DNA from 4 places in the Pseudomonas sp. ZT5P21 genome. Region 3 is predicted to be linked to each of the others. Evidence: predicted binding sites of a transcription regulator. Region 3 holds the regulator's gene; each other region holds the start of a gene.
What was found. The regulator FliA, encoded in region 3, starts transcription of late flagellar genes. The targets are predictions, from matches to a motif close to CTAAAGTTTNNNNNNNNNNNGCCGNTAA.
Positions count from the first base shown of each region.

Region 1 (5,618 bases), 2.1 Mb from region 3:
GGTGAACTGGCCGGCCAGGTGTTCCGCTGCCACTTGCGCGCCAACCTGCCGGCGCTGGTGACCGGCGATCAGGTGGTCTGGCGTGCCGGCAACCAGGGCATCGGGGTGATCGTGGCGCAACTGCCGCGTAAAACCGAACTCTGCCGTCCGGACAGCCGTGGCCAGCTCAAGCCGGTGGCGGCCAACGTCGATATGATCGTCATTGTCTTCGCGCCGTTGCCCGAGCCTCACGCCAACCTGATCGACCGCTATCTGGTCGCTGCAGAGCACGCCGGCATTCGGCCGCTGCTGCTGTTGAACAAATTCGACCTGATCGACGAGCAGAACGCGCCGGCGCTGAACGCCTTGCTCGCGGTTTATCGCACGCTGGGTTATCCGGTGCTGGAAGTGTCGGCGCACCACGGCAACGGCATGGAGCAACTTCAGGAACAACTGGACGGGCGCATCAGCGTGTTCGTCGGCCAGTCCGGTGTCGGCAAGTCATCGCTGGTCAACAGTCTGCTGCCGGAAGTCGAAACCCGCGTCGGCCCGCTGTCCGAGCTGTCCGGCCAGGGCACTCACACCACCACCACCGCGCGGTTGTTCCACTTCCCCGGTGGCGGTGAGTTGATCGACTCCCCGGGCATCCGCGAATTCGGCCTGGGCCACGTCAGCCGCGCCGACGTCGAAGCCGGTTTCATCGAGTTCAACGATTTGATCGGCACTTGCCGCTTCCGCGATTGCAAGCACGACCGCGAACCGGGTTGTGCATTGCTCATCGCCCTGGAAGAAGGCCGCGTGCAGCAGCAACGGATGAACAGCTATCGCTCGATTATTGCGAGTTTGCCGGAGAGCAGCTATTAAGCAGCCCTGATCATTTTCGTGACGCCGCGAAAATGATCAGCAACCTTCAATTCGAAACGAAAAAGCCGCGAATATCGCGGCTTTCTCGTTTTCAGCGTGCGGCTTTTTCCAGCGTCCAGCCCAGCACATCCAAGGCATCACAGCCGTCTTGAATTAACATGTGTGCAGCATTGGCGAAATGCTCCAGGTCGTGACCTTCGGCTTCTTTGACGCACAGGCAAGTGACGCTGTTGAGCAGATTACGCGCGGCTTTGAGTCGGTGGACGGCGGTTTCGAGGAGGTCGGCAGCGCGGGCTTCGGTGTCGATGTACAGGGTGGGGCCGACGCTGAAGTTGCCTTGGAGCGGGTGGTACTTAGCCATGGTCAAAAACTCCAGATACGTTTAAGAGGTTTCATCTTTATTCGACCGGCTAAGATCGGTCACCACATTGGCAGCAACGGCGGAACTATAGGCAGATGCTTGCACGACTGAGAACCCCGGCACGAAATTTCAGATCGTTCCTACAGCTATCAATAATGCCCTCGGAAGCATCGGCACGGGATGAAGACGCAATCTCCCACCTCACAAACGACAGACAAAAAAAAGCCGACATCGCTGTCGGCTTTATTGTGGTCACTGCTTCGGCGGTTCACCCGGTTTCGGCGCCGGGTCATCAAACAGATTCAATCGCTCACGAAGCTCATGGGCCGGCAATGGTTCTTTATCCGCCGGCAACGCGTTCGGGTCGGCAGGCACTTCACCCGGGCCGCCCTGCCCTTGCGTCGGCTCTGTAGCCGGCTCCGCGCCTTGCGAACCTTCGATGGCACGCTGGGCTTTCTTGGTCAGCACGATAATGTCGATACGGCGGTTGACCGGGTTGAGCGGTTTCTCGCGATCGAACAAGGCTGACGAGGCATAACCGACGACGCGCGCCACTTGCTTCTCCGGATAACTGCCCGCCACCAACGCCCGACGTGCAGCGTTGGCCCGGTTGGCTGAAAGCTCCCAGTTACCGAAGTCGCCGGTGCCCGAGTATGGCTTGGCGTCGGTATGACCGCTGATGCTGATCTTGTTCGGCACCGCTTTGATGGTGTCGGCCATGGCCAGCAGGATGTCTTCGAAATACGGTTTCAGACGGGCACTGCCGGAGTCGAACATCGGGCGGTTTTCGGCGTCCACGATCTGGATGCGCAAACCGTCCGGCGTGATCTCGAACAGAATCTGGTCCTTGAATTTCTTCAGCTGCGGGTTCTCTTCGACCTTGTTCTGCAGTTCTTGCAGTAACAGTTCGAGGCGCTCCTTCTCTACCATCTCGGCCATGCCTTCGACCTGTTCGGCGTCGACGGTCACCTTGTCCGGCTGCGGCTGGGATTTCACCTCGGGGTTGAGGGTGTTTTCAGGCGCCAGGGTCGGCGAGCCACCCAAGTCAATGATGTAAGGCGTGCCGCTTTCGGAAAAGCCGACCGGGTCCTTGAAGTAACCGGCGATGGCGATCTTCTGTTCCGGTGTTGCGGTGGACAGCAGCCACAACACCAGGAAGAACGCCATCATCGCCGTCGCGAAGTCGGCGAAGGCGATTTTCCAGGCGCCCCCGTGATGCCCGGCGGCGATGCGCTTGACGCGCTTGATGATTATTGGCTGGTTATTTTCCATTGCTTAGCGACCACGAACCGCTTGTTCCAGCTCAGCGAAGCTGGGACGGTGCGCCGGGTACAGAACCTTGCGACCGAACTCCACCGCGAGCGATGGCGGCATACCGGACGCCGAAGCCACCAGCGAGGCCTTGATGGCTTCGTAGACGTTCAGTTCTTCCTTGGCATCGTGAGCCAGGGAGTGAGCCAGCGGACCGAAGAAACCGTACGCCGCGAGAATACCGAAGAAGGTACCGACCAGAGCCGCGCCCACGTGCAGACCGATGGAGGCCTGGTCGCCTTCGCCCAGGGAGGCCATGGTCACCACGATACCCAGAACGGCAGCGACAATACCGAAACCGGGCATGCCGTCGGCGATGCCGTTGACGGCGTGTGACGGATGCTCAAGGTCTTCCTTGAGGCTGTACAGCTCCATGTCGAACAGTCCCTCCAGCTCGTGGGGAGCCATGTTGCCAGAGGACATGATGCGCAGGTAATCACAGACGAACGCGGTCATGCGTTCGTCTTTGAGGACTGTCGGGTACTTGGCGAAGATGGGGCTCGCGGCGGCATCTTCGATGTCGCCTTCGATGGCCATCATTCCTTCGCGGCGGCTCTTGTTGAGGATCTCGTAGATCAATCCCAACACTTCAAGATAGAAGGTGTGAGTGAAGCGCGAACCGAACATGCTCAAGGACTTCTTGAGTACGTGCATCGTCATGTAGCCGGGGTTGGCCTGCAAGAAGGCGCCAAGGGCAGCACCACCGATGATCATCACCTCGAAAGGCTGGATCAGGGCGGCAATCTTGCCGTGGGAGAGCACGTATCCGCCGAGCACGCTCGCGAATACGACGATGATGCCGATTATTTTAGCCATAGGTAGGAGAGCACTTACTGAGTCGGGTTCAAGGTCATATTCGGAAGTTAAAAAATCTCTTCTTCTACTTATCGGCAAAACTGCGCCAGACTATAGGCAGTTCAGGCGAAAAGCCAATTTGGCCCGCTCCGGGCATAGGTAATGCAGACGGTGATCGCGTCCAACCATGGCTAACGAAACGAACGTTCCAACTCCAAAACCGACCACACTCCAAGGCTGGGTAAAGCTTCTCGATGGCGTGCGCCTGCCGGTTCCGCAGGCCAGTCATGATCGGGTCTGCAAGGCCATTCGCAACGACCGCAGCTCGCTGCGCGACATCGCCGAGCTGATGCAAGACAGCCCCGCCCTGGCCTTGAGCGTGATCCGCGAAGCCAACCGGCACACCCACGGCAGCATGACCGAGCCTGCGGAAAACCTTGAGGTGGCGATCAATCGCCTCGGTTTGAAGCGCACCGAAGAGTTGCTTGCGCGGCTGCCCGCGGAACCGGAATCGGACATTCCCGTGGCCCTGCGCCAGTTGCAGATGATCAGCCAGCACGCGACGCAACAGGCCAACGGTTTTTTCGCCGCTCGCCTGGCGCGTCTGTGGCAGGACATCCACTGGGGCAGCCTGCTGTTTCTTTCGCCGCTGTGGCCCCTGGCGCTGACCCATCCGCAACTGCTCGAAGAATGGGAGTTGCGGGTCATCCATAAAGGCGAGTCGGCGCGCAAGGTCGAGCAACAACTGTTCGGCGTCCGCCTGCTGGAAATCGCTCAGGCGCTGGTAGAGATCTGGCACCTTCCGATCTGGGTGCAACAGGGTTACAAAGCGTTGCTCAACGAACAGCGGGAACTGGTGAAAGTCCTGCGCATTGCGCGCGACAACGATCATCCATTGCGCCAACAGAACCGTCTCGATGACGATCCGACGCTACGCCGCTGGCTCAATCAACCGGCCAACACGGTGCTGCTGGCAAACGGACTGGCGCTGTCGGCGCAACAGGCCTGGGACAGTCCGCACAGCGAACGCTGGCAATACCTGACCAGCCTTTACCTGCAAATGCCGATGGACGAGGTGCAACAACAATTGCACCAGCAGGCCGCCAACAGTGCGCGCCAACACGCCATGCCAGACCTCTGGCACCCAGCCGTTTCGCTGCTCTGGCCGTGGGGCATGCACCGCGTTCACGCAGGCCTGCTGCCGGCCCCGGCGCCGACCGCCGAAGACCTGGCGAAGTGGCGCGCACAATGCGCCGAGCTGCTGGTGGAGCCGAGCCGTTTCACCAATGCCATGCACTTGACCAACTCGGCCCGTGACGCGCTGGTCGCGTGCGGCATGCGTCGGGTGATGATCCTGATGGCCGACCGCGCGCACGCCAATCTGCGGGTGCACCAGATTGCCGGGTTGCCGAAAGAAGCGGCGGGTCTGAATTTCGTGGTCAGCCAAAGCACCGTGCTGCAACGCCTGCTCTCGCAGCAAGCCCAAGTGCGCCTGACACCGGCCAACAACGCACAATTTTCGGCGCTGCTACCGGCCAGCCTGCGGTCGCAGTTCGGTGGCGAACACCTGTTGTTACGCTCGCTGGTCAACAACGACCGCGTGATCATGATCGTGGCGGCAGATCAAGGCGGCGGACCATTTTCTGAAATCACCGTGCAGGCCTTTGGCAAAACCGCGCAGTGCATCGAGAAAGCCCTGCACAGCTTTAGCCATCGCGGCCAATGACCCGCTACAATCCACCCCTTTGTGCTCTGGAGACCTCACATGTCTGACTTCTCTGGCTTGCCGCTGGTGATCGAACCGAGCGACTTGCTCCCTCGCCTCGATGCCCGCGATCTGATTCTGGTGGACCTGACCAGCAGCGCCCGCTATACCGAAGGGCATGTTCCCGGTGCGCGCTTTGTCGATCCGAAACGTACGCAACTTGGCCAACCGCCTGCGCCAGGCCTGATGCCGCCGCAAAACGCACTCGAAGCGTTGTTCGGTGAACTGGGCCACAATCCCGATGCGGTCTACGTCGTGTATGACGACGAAGGCGGCGGTTGGGCCGGGCGTTTTATCTGGCTGCTGGATGTCATCGGCCACAGCAAATATCACTATGTCGACGGCGGTCTGACGGCCTGGCTGGCGGAAGGCATGCCCATGTCGATCCAGATTCCGCCCGCGGTCGGCGGCCCGGTTGCGTTGACCCTGCACGACGAACCCACCGCTACCCGCGAATACCTGCAAAGCCGTCTTGGCGCGTCGGACCTGGCCATCTGGGACGCGCGTGGACCACTGGAGTACTCCGGCGAAAAAGTCCTGGCG
Region 1 covers NZ_CM142705.1:723,817-729,434, reverse strand. Annotated here, with positions in the region: gene rsgA (small ribosomal subunit biogenesis GTPase RsgA) at 1-843, shown strand, start outside; gene ACYZT9_RS03315 (hypothetical protein) at 935-1,204, opposite strand; gene motB (flagellar motor protein MotB) at 1,457-2,476, opposite strand; gene motA (flagellar motor stator protein MotA) at 2,480-3,331, opposite strand; gene ACYZT9_RS03300 (HDOD domain-containing protein) at 3,498-5,036, shown strand; gene ACYZT9_RS03295 (rhodanese-like domain-containing protein) at 5,076-5,618, shown strand, end outside.
Region 1: a site for FliA is predicted at 3,400-3,427, ahead of motA (flagellar motor stator protein MotA). Genes of this name have one in related genera too.

Region 2 (5,618 bases), 1.4 Mb from region 3:
TCGGTCCCCAGTTCAAATGGAAGGCCATCCACCAAGCGGCAGGCGCGCCAATCAGCCAATAGCAAGCCAGCCCGACCAGGAACGTGGTCTTGGCGTCCTTGAGCCCGCGAATGCAGCCCATGGCGATGGTTTGCGTACCGTCGAACAGCTCGAACCACGCCGCCACCGCCAGCAGGCTCACCGCCAGATCGATGACGGGGCGGAAGGCCGGGTCGTTGTGGTCCAGGAACAAGCCGATCAACTGATGTGGCAATAACCAGAAGACCATCGCGAAGCCGAGCATCGACGCTGCGCCGAAGACGATCCCGACCCGTCCAGCCAACCGCGCGTCCAACAACTGTCCGGCACCGTAATGCTGGCCGATGCGCATGGTGATCGCGTAGGAAAGCCCCGCCGGAATCATGAACGCCACCGAGACGATCTGCAGCGCAATCTGGTGCGCGCCCATTTGTGTACTGCCCATGGTGCCCATGCACAGCGCTGCGAACGCGAACAGCCCGACTTCCACAGCGTAGGTACCGCCAATCGGCAGGCCCAGGCGCCACAACTCCTTTAAATACTGACGGTTTGGCCGCAATAGACCCTGACGCAGCGGATAAGCGTCGTAGGCCCGATGCCGACGGATGTGCAACGCCAACGCCACGGCCATCAGGTTGGCGACAATCGCCGTCACCAGGCCGATGCCCACCAGGCCCATTTTCGGCAGGCCGAACATCCCGGTAATCAACGCATAGTTGAGCAGAAAATTGGCCACGGTGCCGCCGAGGCTGATAACCATCACCGGCGTCGCCCGGCCGATGGCGCTGGTGAAGCCGCGCAACGCCATGAAGCTCAGGTAGCCGGGCAGGGCGAACGGCAGAATCAACAGGAACTGCCCAGCGGCCTGGACGTTGGTTTCGGTCTGGCCGAACAAAAGCAAAACCGGTTTGAGATTCCACAGCAGCAACCCGGCGACCAACGCCATCAACCACGCCAGCCACAATCCGGCCTGAGTCAGACGCGCCGCCCCGACGATATCGCCTGCGCCCTGACGGATTGCAACCAGGGTACCGACCGCCGCCATGACGCCAATGCAGAAGATAGACACAAACGAATACGTCGCCGCACCCAGCCCTCCGCCGGCCAGGGCTTCGGGGCTCAGGCGCGCCATCATCAAGGTGTCGGTGAGGACCATCAGCATGTGCGCCAACTGCGAGGCAATCAACGGCCCAGCCAGCCGAAGGATGGCCCAGAGTTCAGTACGCGCTGGATGCTGCATGGTCATCACGCTCGATTGTCCGAGATAACAGGAAAGCGTCGATTCTCGGCGCTCTGCGGGGTTTGCACAAAGGGATAAATAGGATGGGTAGCATGATTAAAACTCATGCTGGGAAGTTTCTGATAACTTGATGGAATAGCGCCCATAGGAGTATTCCGAATGTCTCGTCGTCTCCCTCCGTTGTATGCCCTTCGCGCATTTGAAGCGGCGGCGCGGCATAGCTCGTTTACCCGAGCAGCCGAAGAGTTATCGATTACCCAGAGCGCGGTCAGTCGGCACATTCGTACGCTCGAAGAGCATTTCGCCTGTCGGCTGTTTCACCGCAGCGGGCGCAATTTGCAACTGACCGAGTCCGCACGGCTGATCCTGCCCGGCATCCGCGAAGGCTTTACGGCGCTTGAGCGCGCCTGCAATACCTTGCGCGCCGAAGATGACATCCTGCGCATGAAAGCCCCGTCCACCCTGACCATGCGCTGGTTGTTGGCGCGACTCAGCCGTTTCCGTCATCTGCAACCGGGCAACGAAGTGCAACTGACCAGCGCCTGGATGGATGTCGACTCGGTGGACTTCAACCATGAGCCGTTCGACTGCGCCGTCATCCTCAGCAGTGGGCATTTTCCGCCGGACTGGGAGGCGAGTTTCCTGTTCCCGGAAGAACTTATTCCGGTGGGCGCGCCGAATCTTCTGAAGGATCAACCGTGGGATGTCGCGCGTCTGGCCAATGCCGAGCTGCTACACCCGACGCCGGACCGGCGTGACTGGCGCAATTGGCTGGAGCGCATGGGCCTGACGGATCAGGTGTCGCTCAAAGGTGGGCAAGTGTTCGATACGCTCGAATTGGGAATGATTGCCGCCGCCCGAGGCTATGGGGTGTCCATGGGCGATCTGCTGATGGTGGCCGAAGATGTGGCCCAGGGCCGTCTAAGTTTGCCGTGGCCGACCGCCGTCGCAAGTGGTGAGAATTATTACCTCGTCTGGCCGAAAACACGCCCCGGAGGTGAACGTTTGCGTCGTCTCAGCGATTTCCTGCAAGGCGAAGCACGGGCCATGACATTGCCGGACGTCGAGCACTTGAGCTGAATCGATAGAGCTCTCGTAATAGAGGCCTTGAGCCATATCCCGGTTAATTACTCAAGTATTCAGGTTTACCGCCGAAATCTGCAGATGGAACCTTCGTGCAGGTTCGACGTTATTCCCATTGTTAGAAATTTTGCTGAGCAGCCGATCAAACAAGATCGGGCCACTTGGCCAGGAGCTGTCATGTCTCAACCTCGTGCCCGGATTGCCTCTCAGCTTGGACTTGCGCTCGGCGTTATTCTGGCGATTGTCATCAGCGGCAGCACCGTGTTCGCCCTGCGTTCGCTGGACACTGCCAACCTCGCCACCCGCGAAGAGCACCTGGCCAGTGAAGCCCGCTTGCTGGCCGACCAGTTGAGTACGTTTCACGGCACGTTGCGTGAAAGCACCCAGCGCCTGGCTGGTCTGTTCGAGAAGCGCTTCAGCGCAGGCCTCAGCGTGCATGCGGACGATCCAGTGACGGTTGCCGGCACGCAGACCCCGGGCCTGCACCTGGGCAATGAAGTGTTGAACAACAACTTCAAGGAAGTGGACGAGTTCAAGCAAATGACGGCGGGTGTTGCGACGGTGTTCGTGCGCAGCGGCGAGGACTTCATTCGGGTCAGCACATCCCTGAGCAAACAAGATGGCAGCCGCGCCATCGGCACGTTGCTGGATCATGCCAATCCGGCCTATGCACGCCTGATGGCGGGGCAGAGCTACGTCGGCCGCGCCTTGCTCTTCGAACGTTCCTACATGACGCAATACACCCCTGTTCGCGACGGCAGCGGTAAGGTGATTGCGGTGCTGTTCGTAGGATTTGATTACACCGACGCTCAGAACGCCCAGTTCGCCAACCTCAAGCGCTTCCGCATCGGCCAGACCGGTTCCCTGGCGTTGCTGGATGAGCAGAACAAGTGGCTGGTGCCGATCGCCGGCGTACAAGCGTTGGATAAAGCCGTCCCGGCCATTGGCGCGCTGGCGAAAACGCCGGGTAAGGGTGATTTCTGGAGCGACACGTCCGAAGACTTCTACAGCGTTGCGGTGCCATTCGACGGCGGGCCATGGTCAGTCGTGGCAAGCATGCCCAAAGCGGAAATCAGCGCGGTCACCTGGAGCGTCGGCATTCAATTGGCGATTGGCAGTCTTCTATCGATGTTGATCGCTGTCGGTTCCGCCGTCTGGCTGCTGCGCAGCAAACTCGCGCCGCTGGGCGATCTGGTCCGTCAGGCCGAAGCCCTCGGCGCCGGTGATCTGAGCGTGCGCCTGAACGTGTCGAGCAACGACGAAATCGGTCAACTGGCCCGTGCCTTCAACCAGATGAGCCAAGCACTGTCGACCATGGTCGAGCACATCCGAAAAGCCTCTCAGGAGGTCAACAGCCGTGCCCAGGCCTTGTCCGGTCTGTCGGGCGGTGCCTATGAAGGCATGGAGCAGCAGTCCGGCGAAATCACCAGCATGGCCGGCGCTGTGGAAGAATTCAGCGCCACATCGCTGAACATTGCCGACAACATGGGCAGCACCCAGCGTCTGGCGCAGGAAAACGCACAGCAAACCCAGATCGGTCGTACATCAATGGGCGAAGCGTCTTCGTCCCTGGAGCAAATTGCCGGAGCCCTGAACAGCACTGCCACGGTGATTAACACCTTGGGCCAGCGCTCTCAGGAAATCGGCGGCATTGTCGGCGTGATCACTTCGATTGCCGAACAAACCAACCTGCTGGCGCTGAACGCGGCGATCGAAGCGGCGCGCGCCGGTGAGCAAGGTCGCGGTTTTGCAGTGGTGGCCGATGAGGTTCGAAACCTAGCTTCGCGTACTCGTCAGGCCACGGACGAAATCTCGGGGATGATCCAGAGCATTCAGCAGGAAACTGGCAACGCCATCAGCACCATGGAGCAGGGCAATGTGCTGATGCAGGAAGGCCTTTCGCGCAACGCAAACGTCGCATCGGCGCTGGCTCGAATCGATGAGCAGAGTCGTTCGGCGGGTCAGCAATTTGCGGCGATTACGACGGCAACGCAGGAGCAGAGCAGCACGGCGACCTTGCTTAGCAGCAATCTGCAAAGCATTGCATTGGCCAACAGTGAGCAACGGGAAGTGGTGTCGAACCTGGCCGTGACCGCCAAAGAGCTGGAGAAGCTCGCGGCGGACTTGCGCCAAGAGGTAGACCGGTTTCGTTGAGGCGTCTTTGAAATAGCTTTCGCGAGCAAGCCCGCTCCCACAGAGTTAGCGTCGATCCGCAATCGTGTGAACGACGCCGAACCTGTGGGAGCGGGCTTGCTCGCGAAGGGACCAACTCATTCGTAAGTGTGTACCAAAACCGCAGATCGATTCTTTCCGGGTGATTTGCATTTTTGAACTTGATGAATCGTTTCAGCAAGTCTATAAAAATGGCATAACTCCAATAAAGGCTCCTGCCATGACTCCGCTCAAACTCATCGTCGCCCTCGGCGCAGTCTCTGCCGCCTCCCACGCCATGGCATGGGATTACGTCCTGCTCGACACTGACAAAGCCGCCGAAAGCTGGAAGATCACCAGCCAGCAACTCGGGGTAAAAACCGACAAACCCTTCTCCGTAACCCTGCGCACACTGCATGGTGGCCGGCAGGAGGGCGTCAGCATCGTCGACATCGATAACGGCACGATGAAACTCTCGGTGGTGCCGACTCGCGGGATGAACGTCCTACATGCTTCTGTAGGAAATGTGCGCATGGGTTGGGATTCGCCGGTCAAGGAAGTGGTCAATCCGTCCTTCATCGAACTTAACGGTCGCGGCGGATTGGGCTGGCTGGAAGGCTTCAACGAACTGGTCACCCGCTGCGGCTATGAGTGGGTCGGCCACCCCGGCATGGACAACGGCGAACTGCTGACGCTGCATGGTCGTGCCGCCAACATTCCGGCCAGCAAAGTCACTCTGCACATCGACGAAGAGCCGCCTTACGCCATTAGCCTGCGCGGCGAGCTGAAAGAGCAGGCGTTCAAGAAGGTCGATTTCTCCGTCGCGACCGAGCTGGTCACCGAACCCGGCAGCGTGGTTTTTGCGCTCAACGACACCTTGACCAACAACGGCGACTATCCAAAGGAATACCAGGCGCTGTATCACAGCAATTTCAGCACCCCTTTCCTGGAGCAGGGCGCCCGCTTCGCCGCACCGGTCAAGCAGGTATCGCCGTTCAACGACAAGGCCAAAGGTGACTTGCCGGACTGGCAGGCGTTCCGCGCGCCGACCAGGGATTACGATGAGACGGTTTACAACGTCGTGCCCTATGCCGACGCCAAGGGCGATACGCTGACCGTGCTGCAT
Region 2 covers NZ_CM142705.1:5,567,359-5,572,976, reverse strand. Annotated here, with positions in the region: gene ACYZT9_RS25965 (NorM family multidrug efflux MATE transporter) at 1-1,258, opposite strand, end outside; gene ACYZT9_RS25960 (LysR substrate-binding domain-containing protein) at 1,418-2,338, shown strand; gene ACYZT9_RS25955 (methyl-accepting chemotaxis protein) at 2,519-4,495, shown strand; gene ACYZT9_RS25950 (aldose 1-epimerase family protein) at 4,734-5,618, shown strand, end outside.
Region 2: a site for FliA is predicted at 2,389-2,416, ahead of ACYZT9_RS25955 (methyl-accepting chemotaxis protein). Genes of this name have one in related genera too.

Region 3 (5,618 bases):
ACTGTCCTTTGCCGTGCAATTGATCGAGCAACGACTCGAATTCTGCATCGGTGATTTCGTCGCTGGCCGCCGCATTGGTCGCTGCAACCGGAGCAGCCGCCGGCGCCTCGGCCTGTGCCTTGACGGCGTTCAGCGAGTCCAGCAGTTGTTCGAATTCGTTATCGGTGATGTCGCCTGATTCGGCTTCGGCAGCCGGTTCTTCCACCACTTGAGCCACAGGTGAGGCTTCATCCGCGGTTTGCGGCTCGGCCAGACGAGCCAGGGCCGCGAGCAATTCAGGCGTGGCAGCCGTGATCGGGCTGCGCTCGCGAACTTCGGTAAACATGCTGTTCACCGCGTCCAGCGCTTCGAGAACCACGTCCATCAATTCCGAGTCGACGCGACGCTCACCCTTGCGCAGGATGTCGAACACGTTCTCGGCGATGTGACAGCACTCCACCAGCTCGTTGAGCTGGAGGAAGCCGGCGCCCCCTTTTACAGTGTGAAAACCGCGAAAAATTGCATTGAGCAAGTCCGCATCATCCGGTCGGCTTTCCAGCTCGACCAGTTGTTCGGACAATTGCTCTAGAATCTCGCCGGCCTCAACCAGGAAATCCTGAAGGATCTCTTCATCGGCGCCGAAGCTCATTAAGGGGGTGCTCCTAACAGGTCTAAAAACCTAAAAAACCTAAAATTCTAAAATTCTAAAATTCTAAAATTCTAAAACCCTAGGCTGGATAGCAAATCGTCCACATCGTCCTGACCGGACACAACGTCTTCTCTTTTATCGGCATGAATCTGCGGACCTTCACCCTGAGAGAGATGTTTTTGCGGATCTTTTTCTGCAAGCATCGCTTCACGGTCATGTTCGATGCCCGCAAAGCGGTCCACATGACTGGCCATGAGTACGAGCTTGAGCAGGTTGCTTTCTACTTCGGTGACCAATTGGGTCACCCGCTTGATCACCTGACCGGTGAGGTCCTGGTAATCCTGGGCGAGCAAAATGTCATTGAGGTTGCTCGACACCGCGCGATTGTCCGTGCTGCTGCGTGCCAGGAAACCGTCGACACGCCGTGCCAGCTCGCGGAACTCTTCAGCCCCGACTTCGCGACGCATGAAGCGTCCCCAGTCCGTGCTCAGCGCCTGCGCTTCATCGCTCAGGCTGTTGACCAGCGGCGTGGAGTTTTCGACCAGATCCATGGTGCGGTTGGCGGCAGCCTCGGTCAGCTTCACAACGTAACCCAGACGCTCGGTGGCATCCGTGATTTGGGACACTTCCTCGGCTTGCGGCATGTGCGGGTCAATCTGGAAATTGACGATCGCGCTGTGCAGCTCGCGAGTGAGCTTGCCCACTTCCTGATACAGGCCGCGGTCACGGGTCTGATTGAGCTCATGGATCAGTTGCACAGCGTCGCCGAACTTGCCTTTTTCAAGGCTTTCGACCAGCTCGACCGCGTGTTTTTTCAGGGTCGATTCAAAATCGCCCTGTGAAGATTCGTTATGGTCCATAGCTCCCCCGTGGCGCAGTTTCTCAACCGATGCGTTCGAAAATCTTCTCGATTTTTTCTTTCAACGCCTGGGCCGTGAAGGGCTTGACCACATAGCCGTTAACACCGGCCTGGGCCGCTTCGATGATCTGCTCGCGCTTGGCTTCAGCGGTCACCATCAGCACCGGCAGGTGCTTGAGCTTTTCATCGGCGCGCACGTGACGCAGCAGATCGATACCGGTCATGCCAGGCATGTTCCAGTCCGTTACCAGAAAGTCGATGCTTCCGCTGTTGAGAACCGGAATGGCAGTGGTGCCATCGTCAGCCTCGACCGTGTTGGTGAACCCAAGGTCACGCAACAGGTTTTTTATGATCCGCCGCATCGTTGAGAAGTCATCAACGATGAGGATTTTCATGTTCTTGTCCAATTCGACCTCCAAGCAGTCTTAAACGCGCCCAGCACCTGGACGCGCCATTTCAATCAATCCGGCAAAGCACTCGATGACTGTCTGGAGCACAACAGATCGAAACCGGCGCAGTTAAACACCACACCAGCCACGTTCGCAGTGTCCCCACACTGCCTTCAGCGCGCTCGCCACTCCCCCAAACGCCCCCGCAAACGGGCCGCGCACTGGCTGTGTAACTGGCTGACCCGAGATTCGCTGACCCCCAGGACTTCACCGATTTCCTTGAGATTCAACTCTTCGTCGTAGTACAGCGCCAACACCAGTCGCTCACGCTCCGGCAAATTGGCAATCGCGTCCGCCAGCGCCGCCTGGAAGCGTTCATCTTCCAGATCGCGTGACGGCTCGAGATGAGCACTCGCGCCATCCTCGTGCAGCCCTTCGTGTTCGCCGTCCTGCAAGAGATCGTCGAAACTGAATAACCGGCTGCCCAAGGTGTCGTTCAAAATCCCGTAGTAATCGTCGAGACTCAATTGGAGTTCGGCCGCAACTTCGTGATCTTTAGCGTCACGGCCGGTTTTAGCTTCAATCGAGCGAATTGCGTCGCTGACCATGCGGGTATTGCGGTGGACCGAACGTGGCGCCCAGTCTCCCTTGCGGACTTCATCGAGCATGGCGCCGCGGATTCGTATGCCCGCGTACGTCTCGAAACTCGCGCCTTTGCTGGCGTCGTATTTGGTCGACACTTCAAGCAGGCCGATCATGCCGGCCTGGATCAGGTCTTCGACCTGGACACTGGCGGGCAATCGCGCCAACAAGTGGTAAGCAATGCGTTTGACCAGTGGCGCGTAACGCTCGATCAGCTCGTACTGCGCGTCACGTGCCGATTTCTTGTAAAGGTTGTAACCGCTGGCTGTCATAGCACGGGTCCTGCCGTTTGTTGCACGAGGCGCTCGACGAAAAACTCCAGGTGCCCGCGCGGGTTGGCGGGCAGCGGCCAGGTATCGACCTTTTGCGCGATGGCCTTGAAGGCCAGGGAGCACTTGGAACGCGGAAAAGCTTCATAGACCGCACGCTGCTTCTGAACGGCCTTGCGCACGCTTTCGTCGTACGGCACCGCACCGACGTATTGTAAGGCGACGTCGAGGAAGCGATCCGTGACCTTGGTCAACTTGGCGAACAGGTTGCGACCTTCCTGCGGGCTCTGGGCCATATTGGCCAGGACCCGGAAGCGGTTCATGCCGTAGTCGCGGTTCAGCAGCTTGATCAGTGCATAGGCGTCGGTGATCGAGGTCGGCTCGTCGCAGACCACCAGCAAGACTTCTTGCGCGGCGCGAACGAAACTGACTACAGAGTCACCAATACCCGCGGCGGTGTCGATCACCAGGACGTCGAGGTTGTCGCCAATATCGCTGAACGCCTGGATTAAGCCAGCGTGCTGCGCCGGGCTCAGATGCACCATGCTCTGAGTGCCGGATGCGGCCGGGACGATGCGGATGCCGCCGGGGCCTTGCAACAACACGTCGCGCAGCTCACAGCGGCCTTCGATCACGTCGGCCAGGGTGCGTTTGGGTGTCAGTCCCAGCAGGACGTCGACATTCGCCAGCCCCAGATCAGCGTCCAGCAGCATGACGCGCCGGCCGAGCTCAGCTAGAGCCAGGGACAAGTTCACTGACACGTTAGTCTTCCCGACGCCACCTTTGCCGCCGGTCACCGCGATCACCTGTACGGGATGCATGCTGCCCATGTTATTTCTTTACCTTGTCTTGCATAGACGGAGGCCACATTACTGGCTGCGCGTTCACAAACGGAACAATGCATGGCAGACCATCGATGTAGGTACAAAAACTGTTCATTAATACCTCAGCCGACCTGCTTGGTCGGGCTGTGGTAAATATCAGCGAACATGTCAGCCATGGCTTCTTCGCTGGGTTCTTCCTGCATTTGCACGCTGACGGCGCGGCTGACCAATTGATGACGCCGCGGCAGATGCAAATCATCCGGAATCCGCGGCCCATCGGTCAGGTAAGCCACCGGTAACTCATGACTGATTGCCAGGCTCAACACCTCGCCCAAGCTTGCTGTTTCATCCAGTTTAGTCAGGATGCAGCCAGCGAGCCCGCAGCGCTTGTAACTGTGATAAGCGGCGGTTAGAACCTGTTTCTGGCTGGTGGTTGCCAGAACCAGATAATTTTTTGATTTGATGCCACGACCGGCCAGGCTCTCGAGCTGCATGCGCAGTGCCGGATCGCTGGCCTGAAGGCCCGCCGTATCGATCAGCACCACACGCTTGCGCAGCAAAGGCTCCAGCGCCTGCACCAGAGACTGGCCCGGGTCGACGTGCGTTACCGACACGTTGAGGATCCGACCCAGGGTCTTGAGTTGTTCCTGAGCACCGATGCGGTAGCTGTCCATGCTCACCAGCGCGATGTTCTGCGCGCCGTACTTGAGCACGTAACGGGCCGCGAGTTTGGCCAGAGTGGTGGTCTTGCCCATGCCGGCAGGACCGACCATGGCAATCACACCGCCCTCTTCCAGCGGCTCGACTTCCGGTGTGGCAATCATCCGCGCCAGGTGCGCCAACAACATGCGCCAGGCCTGGCGAGGTTCTTCAATGTCGGTAATCATCGCCAGCAGGTCGCGGGACAACGGGCCGGATAAACCGATCCGTTGCAGGCGGCGCCACAGGTTGGCCTGGGCCGGACGACTGCCTTGCAACTGGTTCCAGGCCAGCGAACCGAGTTGCACTTCCATCAGTTCGCGCAGGCTGTTGAGTTCGAAACGCATCGAGTCGAACGCCCGCGGATCGACACCGGCGGAGACTGGCGCAGGGGCCGGCGCTGCACGGCGGGGTTCGGTGTAAGTCGGTTCGATCAGCGGCTCGGCGGCGGTCAACGGCAGGCCGGCGAACAACTGGCGATTGGTGGCTTTGTCGCTCTCGCCCTCGCTACGCAGGCTCAGTTCGGCCTGGGCGGTCACGATCCGCGACTGGGTCTTGCGCAGCTCGTCCTCGAGTTCCATGTTCGGAACACGCGGGGCCAGCGCCGACAGTTTGTAATCCAGGGCAGCCGTCAGCTCCACACCACCGGCGATCCGGCGGTTGCCAATGATGGCGGCATCGGCGCCCAGCTCATCACGAACCAGCTTCATGGCCTGACGCATATCGGCGGCGAAAAAACGCTTAACTTGCATAAACCACTACCTCAGCCGTTGGGCCCTACTGTCGCAACGATGGTCACTTGCTTGTTGTCAGGGATTTCCTGGTAAGCCAACACATGCAAACCCGGGACTGCCAGTCGGCCAAATCGCGACAGCATCGCGCGAACCGGACCGGCCACCAGCAGAATCACCGGTTGACCTTGCATTTCCTGACGCTGCGCCGCTTCGATCAACGAGCGCTGCAGTTTTTCAGCCATGCTTGGCTCCAGCAGAACGCCCTCTTCCGAGCCTTGTCCTGCCTTCTGAAGACTATTGAGCAATATTTGTTCCAACCTTGGCTCAAGAGTGATAACTGGCAGCTCCGACTCAGTCCCTACAATGCTTTGGACGATTGCGCGGGATACGCCGACGCGTACAGCGGCCACCAGCGCGGCAGTATCTTGACTCTTGGCGGCATTGTTGGCGATGGCCTCGGCGATGCTGCGAATGTCCCGCACGGGTACCTGCTCGGCCAGCAACGCCTGGAGAACCTTGAGCAACTGCGACAACGAGACCACGCCCGGCACCAGCTCCTCGGCCAGTTTCGGCG
Region 3 covers NZ_CM142705.1:4,198,806-4,204,423, forward strand. Annotated here, with positions in the region: gene ACYZT9_RS19465 (chemotaxis protein CheA) at 1-628, opposite strand, end outside; gene ACYZT9_RS19470 (protein phosphatase CheZ) at 700-1,488, opposite strand; gene ACYZT9_RS19475 (chemotaxis response regulator CheY) at 1,511-1,882, opposite strand; gene fliA (RNA polymerase sigma factor FliA) at 2,050-2,790, opposite strand; gene fleN (flagellar synthesis regulator FleN) at 2,787-3,617, opposite strand; gene flhF (flagellar biosynthesis protein FlhF) at 3,734-5,062, opposite strand; gene flhA (flagellar biosynthesis protein FlhA) at 5,074-5,618, opposite strand, start outside.

Region 4 (5,618 bases), 2.0 Mb from region 3:
CGGCATTCAGTCGCTGGATTTGCTGGGACGCAAACTGGCGCAAAATGGTGGCGCGGGGCTCAAGCAACTGATCCGCCTGATCGCCGACACCGCCGAGCGCGCGCAGGCACATGAATCGCTGACTGCGCTGCGTGAACCATTGGAAAAACTGGTGGCCCGCCTGCAAACGGTGACCCTTGGTTTGCTGACGGATCTGGGACAAGGCAAGGTCAACAGCAGCCTGGCGAACTCGGCGCTTTACCTGAAAGTGTTCGGGCACACGGTGATTGGCTGGCGCTGGCTGGAGCAGGCAATTCGTGCCGAGGAAGGGCTGGCCAAAGGGAATGCGGTGGATGTGACCTTCTATAAAGGCAAGCTGCAGGCGGCGCGGTATTTCCTGACGTGGGAAGTGCCGGGTTGCCACCATGAGCTGGCGATTCTTGAGGCGCGGGATGATGTGTGCCTTGGGATGCAGGATGAGTGGTTCTAACCAGAGCTTGTGGTGGTGCTGAAATCCATTCGCGAGCAAGCCCGCTCCCACATTTTGGAATGCATTCCACTGTGGGAGCGGGCTTGCTCGCGAAGAGGCCCGCGCTGACAGCAAATCAGATTAGTTTGAACCCACCCATCTGCCGCGCTAAATCATCCGCCAAGCGCTGCAACGTCTGACAGTCTTCACGGCAAGACCTCACTTCCACCGCCGTCGCCCGAGCCAGATCGGAAATCCCCTGCACGTTGCGGTTGATCTCTTCCGTCACCGCCGACTGCTCTTCCGTGGCCGTCGCCACTTGATGGTTCATGTCGCTGATGCGCTCGACCTGCCCAGTGATCGCCGTCAACGACGCCCCCGTGCGCTGGCTCGATTCGACACCCGTACCCGTCGCCGCTTGCCCGGTGTGCATCGACGACACCGCGTTCTCCGCGCCTTGCTTGAGGCTGCCGATCATCTGCTGAATCTCATCGGTGGACAACTGTGTGCGTCGAGCCAAGGTCCGGACTTCATCGGCAACCACCGCAAATCCACGACCCATGCCCCCGGCCCGCGCCGCTTCGATGGCCGCGTTAAGCGCCAGCAAGTTGGTTTGTTCGGATATCCCGCGAATGACCGCCAACACCTGATCAATCGACGCCACCTGATCGGCCAGTTCGCCCACCGCACTGGCGGCGAGGCCAATTTCATCGGACATGTTTTCGATATGCCGGATCGAGCCGCCGACCGCTTCCCGCGCCTGCATCGCCTCATCACGAGCATTCTGCGAAGCAACCGCCGCGTTGCCGGCGTTCTGTGCGATTTCCTGCACAGTCAGGCCCATTTCATGGACAGCGGTGGCGACCATGTCGGTCATTTCCTGCTGACGGCCGGATCGTTCGGCGGTGTTGTCCACCACCCGCGCCACTTGGCCGACGGCCGTGCGCAAGCGCTCGCTGGTGGTCAGCACTTCGCCAATCATCTCGCGCTGACTTTCGAGGAATCGATTGAAACCGCGCGCCAGGTCACCCAGTTCATCGGCGCGGCTGGAATCTAACCTGTGGGTCAAATCTCCACCACCGCTACCGATGGCTACTAGCGCAGCTGTTACCTGACGAATCGGGCGAACCAATCCACGGGCCAGCAACACCACCAGCAACAGGCACACGAGCGCCACCATCAGACCGATGCTGCTGCTCATTAACATGGCGCGGCGGGCTTCGGCGTAGATCTGCGACTGTGGCACTTCGGCCACCAGCGTCCAGCCCAAATCACGCAACGGTAGGCTCAACGCCAGGAAGTCTTCGCCATCGCGCACAAAGCTGCTGTTGGTAGCGCTGGAGGTAGAGAGTTGACCCATGAAGGCCTGCGCTGCCGACGCGCCGATCTGCTCGGCCAAGGTGCGTTTGCCGCTGAATTGCGCTTCAGGGTGAACCTGGATCAAACCGTCTGAACGCACGAGATAGACCTTGCCACGCTCGCCGAAGTTGAAATTGTGGATCAGCTCCGACAGCTCTTTCATGCTCAGACCAAGCCCGGCAACGCCCACGACTTTGCCGGCCCGTTCGACCTTGAGGTCGATGAACAGCGCCAATTCTCCGGTCGCGGTGTCATTGTCGATATTGAGGGTGCGCGGCTGGTTGCTGTCGAGGAACGAGTAAAACCAGGCGTCTTGGGGATTGGAGCGACTGAGGATCCGGTCCAGGCCTTTTTCAGTGAAATAGTGGTTTGAAGCCGTGCCGACAATCAGCGCGGTAAAGGCTTTATGTTCGGCGCGGATGCCTTCCAGATACTGCACGAACGTGGCGGTCTGGGCGCTGTTTTCACCCCCGGCCAGCCAGTCGCGCACCATGCTGTTGCTGGCGATGTCCTTGGCGGCGGTCAGGGGTTGGACGAGGATACGCTCGATGTCGTTGCGCATCGCTTCGATGCTCGACGGCAGCGCTTGCTCGACCAGATAGGCTTGAGCGAGACGGTTGACCAAGAGGGTATAAATGCCAACCACGATCAGGATACTGACCAGCAGGGCGGTGCCCATGCTCAGGATTAACTGCCATTGAATACTGCGTCGCCAGAACTGCATGGAGCACCCCCAAAGAATAAGAGGCTGAAACACTGCAACTGGCGTGCCGATTGTATACAACCAATGCGACAATTTTCTCTCGAATTCTATTCAAAACCTGAAAGAACGAGTTTTTAATAACGATCTCGCAATTTGCTTATCGCCAAAAAGATAATGAACCCTGTCACATTTGACAGGTTCGTGATCAAGATCCGGACGCTACCATGTGTTTGAATTTAGGGATTACCAAGATGTGAAACTTAGATTCAGTAGACAAAATCAATATTCAAATACTAAGGACAACATCATGAAATGTGAACTAGAACTAAACGGCCAAGTTACTGTGTTACCTCGCGATAACGGCATCGAGGACCTTGAAAAACATATCTCGAAGGGAGACGAATTCGACTTCAATGGAAAGACTTACACGATTCAGAAAAAAACATACATTTATACCTCTTCTAGTAACAGCTATTGGGTTCGACTGAGTGCTGCCTAGAAAAAATGCGCCTCAAAAGGGGCGCATCTTCTTCAAGTTAGAAAAATGACTACGCCTGACTAATAGTCTTGGAGATCACTTCAACCGTGGCGCTGACTTGCTCTTGGTAACGGTCGAGGTCGAGCTTGTGCTGCTTTTGCATTTCGATCTGCTGAGAACACAGATTCATCGCAGCCAGCACCAACAGGCGGTCACCGATCAGCGTCGGGTACTTTCTTTTGGTGTCGGCCAAAGCGGCCTTCAACATCATGGCGGCGTCCAGCAGGGTTTGCTCTTCCCCGGCCGGCGCCTTGATCGAATAGTCCTCCCCCAGGATCGAGACGACTTTTACCCCTGCGGCGCCGACACTCATGCGCTGACCGGGCTGGCGCTGACGCGTTCAACCAAGGCCTGGATGCGAGCGGCGGTGGCGCCTTGTTTCTCTTCCTGTTCCATCAGGCTCAGTTGCAGGCTTTCGTTTTCATCCTTGGCCTGGGCCAGTTCTGCGCTCAGGGTTTGGTTCTGCTGAACGAGGTCGCTGACCAACTGTTCCAACTGACTTAGGGATGCTTCCAACATTTTGAATTTCCAGGCTATTTCAAAGGGCGCGTACGATAAAGAAAAGTCACCACGGATGCCAGGATTCTTAGGGCGCAAAGCCTTGATTTTCCTGGCGGATAACCTTTCTCGCGAACTGTAAAGACTGTGATTGGCGGATCTGGTTCCTGCACTTCGTCGCCAACAGGGGGCGGTCTGGCTGCGACAAATACACGCAGCCCCTCAAGACTTTAGTCGTATGACCGATAAGTCATCCATACGTCAGTCTCAGCGCCGCACGGATGCGCTCTTTTCGGTAAACACCATGTCACTTCGTAATATGAATATCGCGCCACGGGCGTTCCTCGGCTTCGCTCTAATTGGCGGTTTGATGCTGGTCCTGGGGGTCTTTGCCTTGAACCAGATGAGCAAGATTCGCGGTGCCGGTGAGAACATCGCCTCCATGAGCGTGCCGAGCATCAAAAGCCTAGATGAGTTCACTCAGTTAACCTTGCGTCTGCGGGTGTTGTCGTACCGTTTGCTGGTGAACCGCGAACCCGATGTTCAGCAGAAAACCATGGAACTGTTCGACCTGCGCAACCAGCAGATCCGCGATGCGCAGAAAGTCTACGAACCGCTGATCAACGGCCCGGAAGAACGCGGCGCTTATGATAAATACGTGCAGTTGCTGGCGCAGTATCGCCAGCTCGAAGAGCGGATGAAGACGCTCTCGCGCAACAATCAGGTCGACGACCTGCGCAAGATGCTGAACACCGATCTGCTCGCCAACTCCGAAGAAGTCAACGCGGCCCTCGCGAAGTTGCTTGAGATCAACAGCCGGCAAATCGAAAAAACCGACAGCACGGCGGGTGAGCAGTATTCAACCTCCTTCAATCTAGTGATCACCCTGCTGATCATCGCCTCCGGCCTGACGCTGCTGTTTGCCTGGCTGTTGACCAACAGCATCACCAAGCCGATCGCCAACGCCTTGAGCGCCGCCGAAGCAATTGCCGAAGGCAACCTGACTCGCCCGATCACCGTTGATGGTGAAGATGAAGCCGGCCGCCTGCTGGCGGCCATGGCGAAGATGCAGGACAAGCTGCGCGACACACTGCAGCGGATTTCCGGCTCGGCCACGCAACTCGCGTCCGCAGCTGAAGAGCTCAACAGCGTCACCGACGAAAGCGCCCGTGGCCTGACCCAGCAGAACAACGAGATCGAACAGGCCGCCACCGCCGTCAACGAAATGACCAGCGCCGTGGAAGAAGTAGCGCGCAACGCGGTGAGCACATCCGAAGCTTCGAAGAACGCCACCACGTCGGCCGGTGATGGCCGTGATCTGGTTCAGGAAACGGTCAGCGCCATCGAACGCATGAGCGCCGATGTGCAGAGCACTGCCACGCTGATTGGCGACCTGGCGAATGAGTCCCGTGACATTGGCAAGGTGCTGGACGTGATCCGTGGCTTGGCTGACCAGACCAATCTGCTGGCTTTGAACGCAGCGATTGAAGCCGCTCGCGCGGGTGAAGCCGGGCGTGGTTTTGCGGTGGTTGCGGATGAAGTTCGCGCCCTGGCACATCGCACCCAACAGTCGACCAGCGAAATCGAACGCATGATTGGCAGCATTCAAAGCGGCACCGAACATGCTGTGGATTCGATGCGCAACAGTACCGAGCGTGCCGAGTCGACCCTGAACATCGCACGTGGTGCCGGCCTGTCGTTGGACACCATCAACAGCGCCATCGTCGAAATCAACGAACGCAACCTGGTCATCGCCAGCGCGGCTGAAGAGCAGGCGCAGGTGGCTCGGGAAGTGGATCGCAACCTGGTGAACATACGTGATTTGTCGGTGCAATCGGCGACCGGGGCCAATCAGACGAGCGCGGCGAGTAATGAGTTGTCGCGATTGGCGCTGGACCTGAACAATATGGTTGGGCGGTTCAGCCTGTAACACGCAAGGTCAGCTATGTCTTGTAGCGAGGGAGCTCAACCGGACGACGTTGTCATTGCCGCAAAAGCTTTTTGACAGCATCACATTTCAACAGGTTAGAATCGCTGGCACGCAGACTGCATGGTCAGTTTGTGCCCGCCTT
Region 4 covers NZ_CM142705.1:633,927-639,544, reverse strand. Annotated here, with positions in the region: gene ACYZT9_RS02990 (acyl-CoA dehydrogenase) at 1-469, shown strand, start outside; gene ACYZT9_RS02985 (methyl-accepting chemotaxis protein) at 585-2,531, opposite strand; gene ACYZT9_RS02980 (cell division protein ZapA) at 3,059-3,361, opposite strand; gene ACYZT9_RS02975 (hypothetical protein) at 3,358-3,567, opposite strand; gene ACYZT9_RS02970 (methyl-accepting chemotaxis protein) at 3,851-5,476, shown strand.
Region 4: a site for FliA is predicted at 3,768-3,795, ahead of ACYZT9_RS02970 (methyl-accepting chemotaxis protein). Genes of this name have one in related genera too.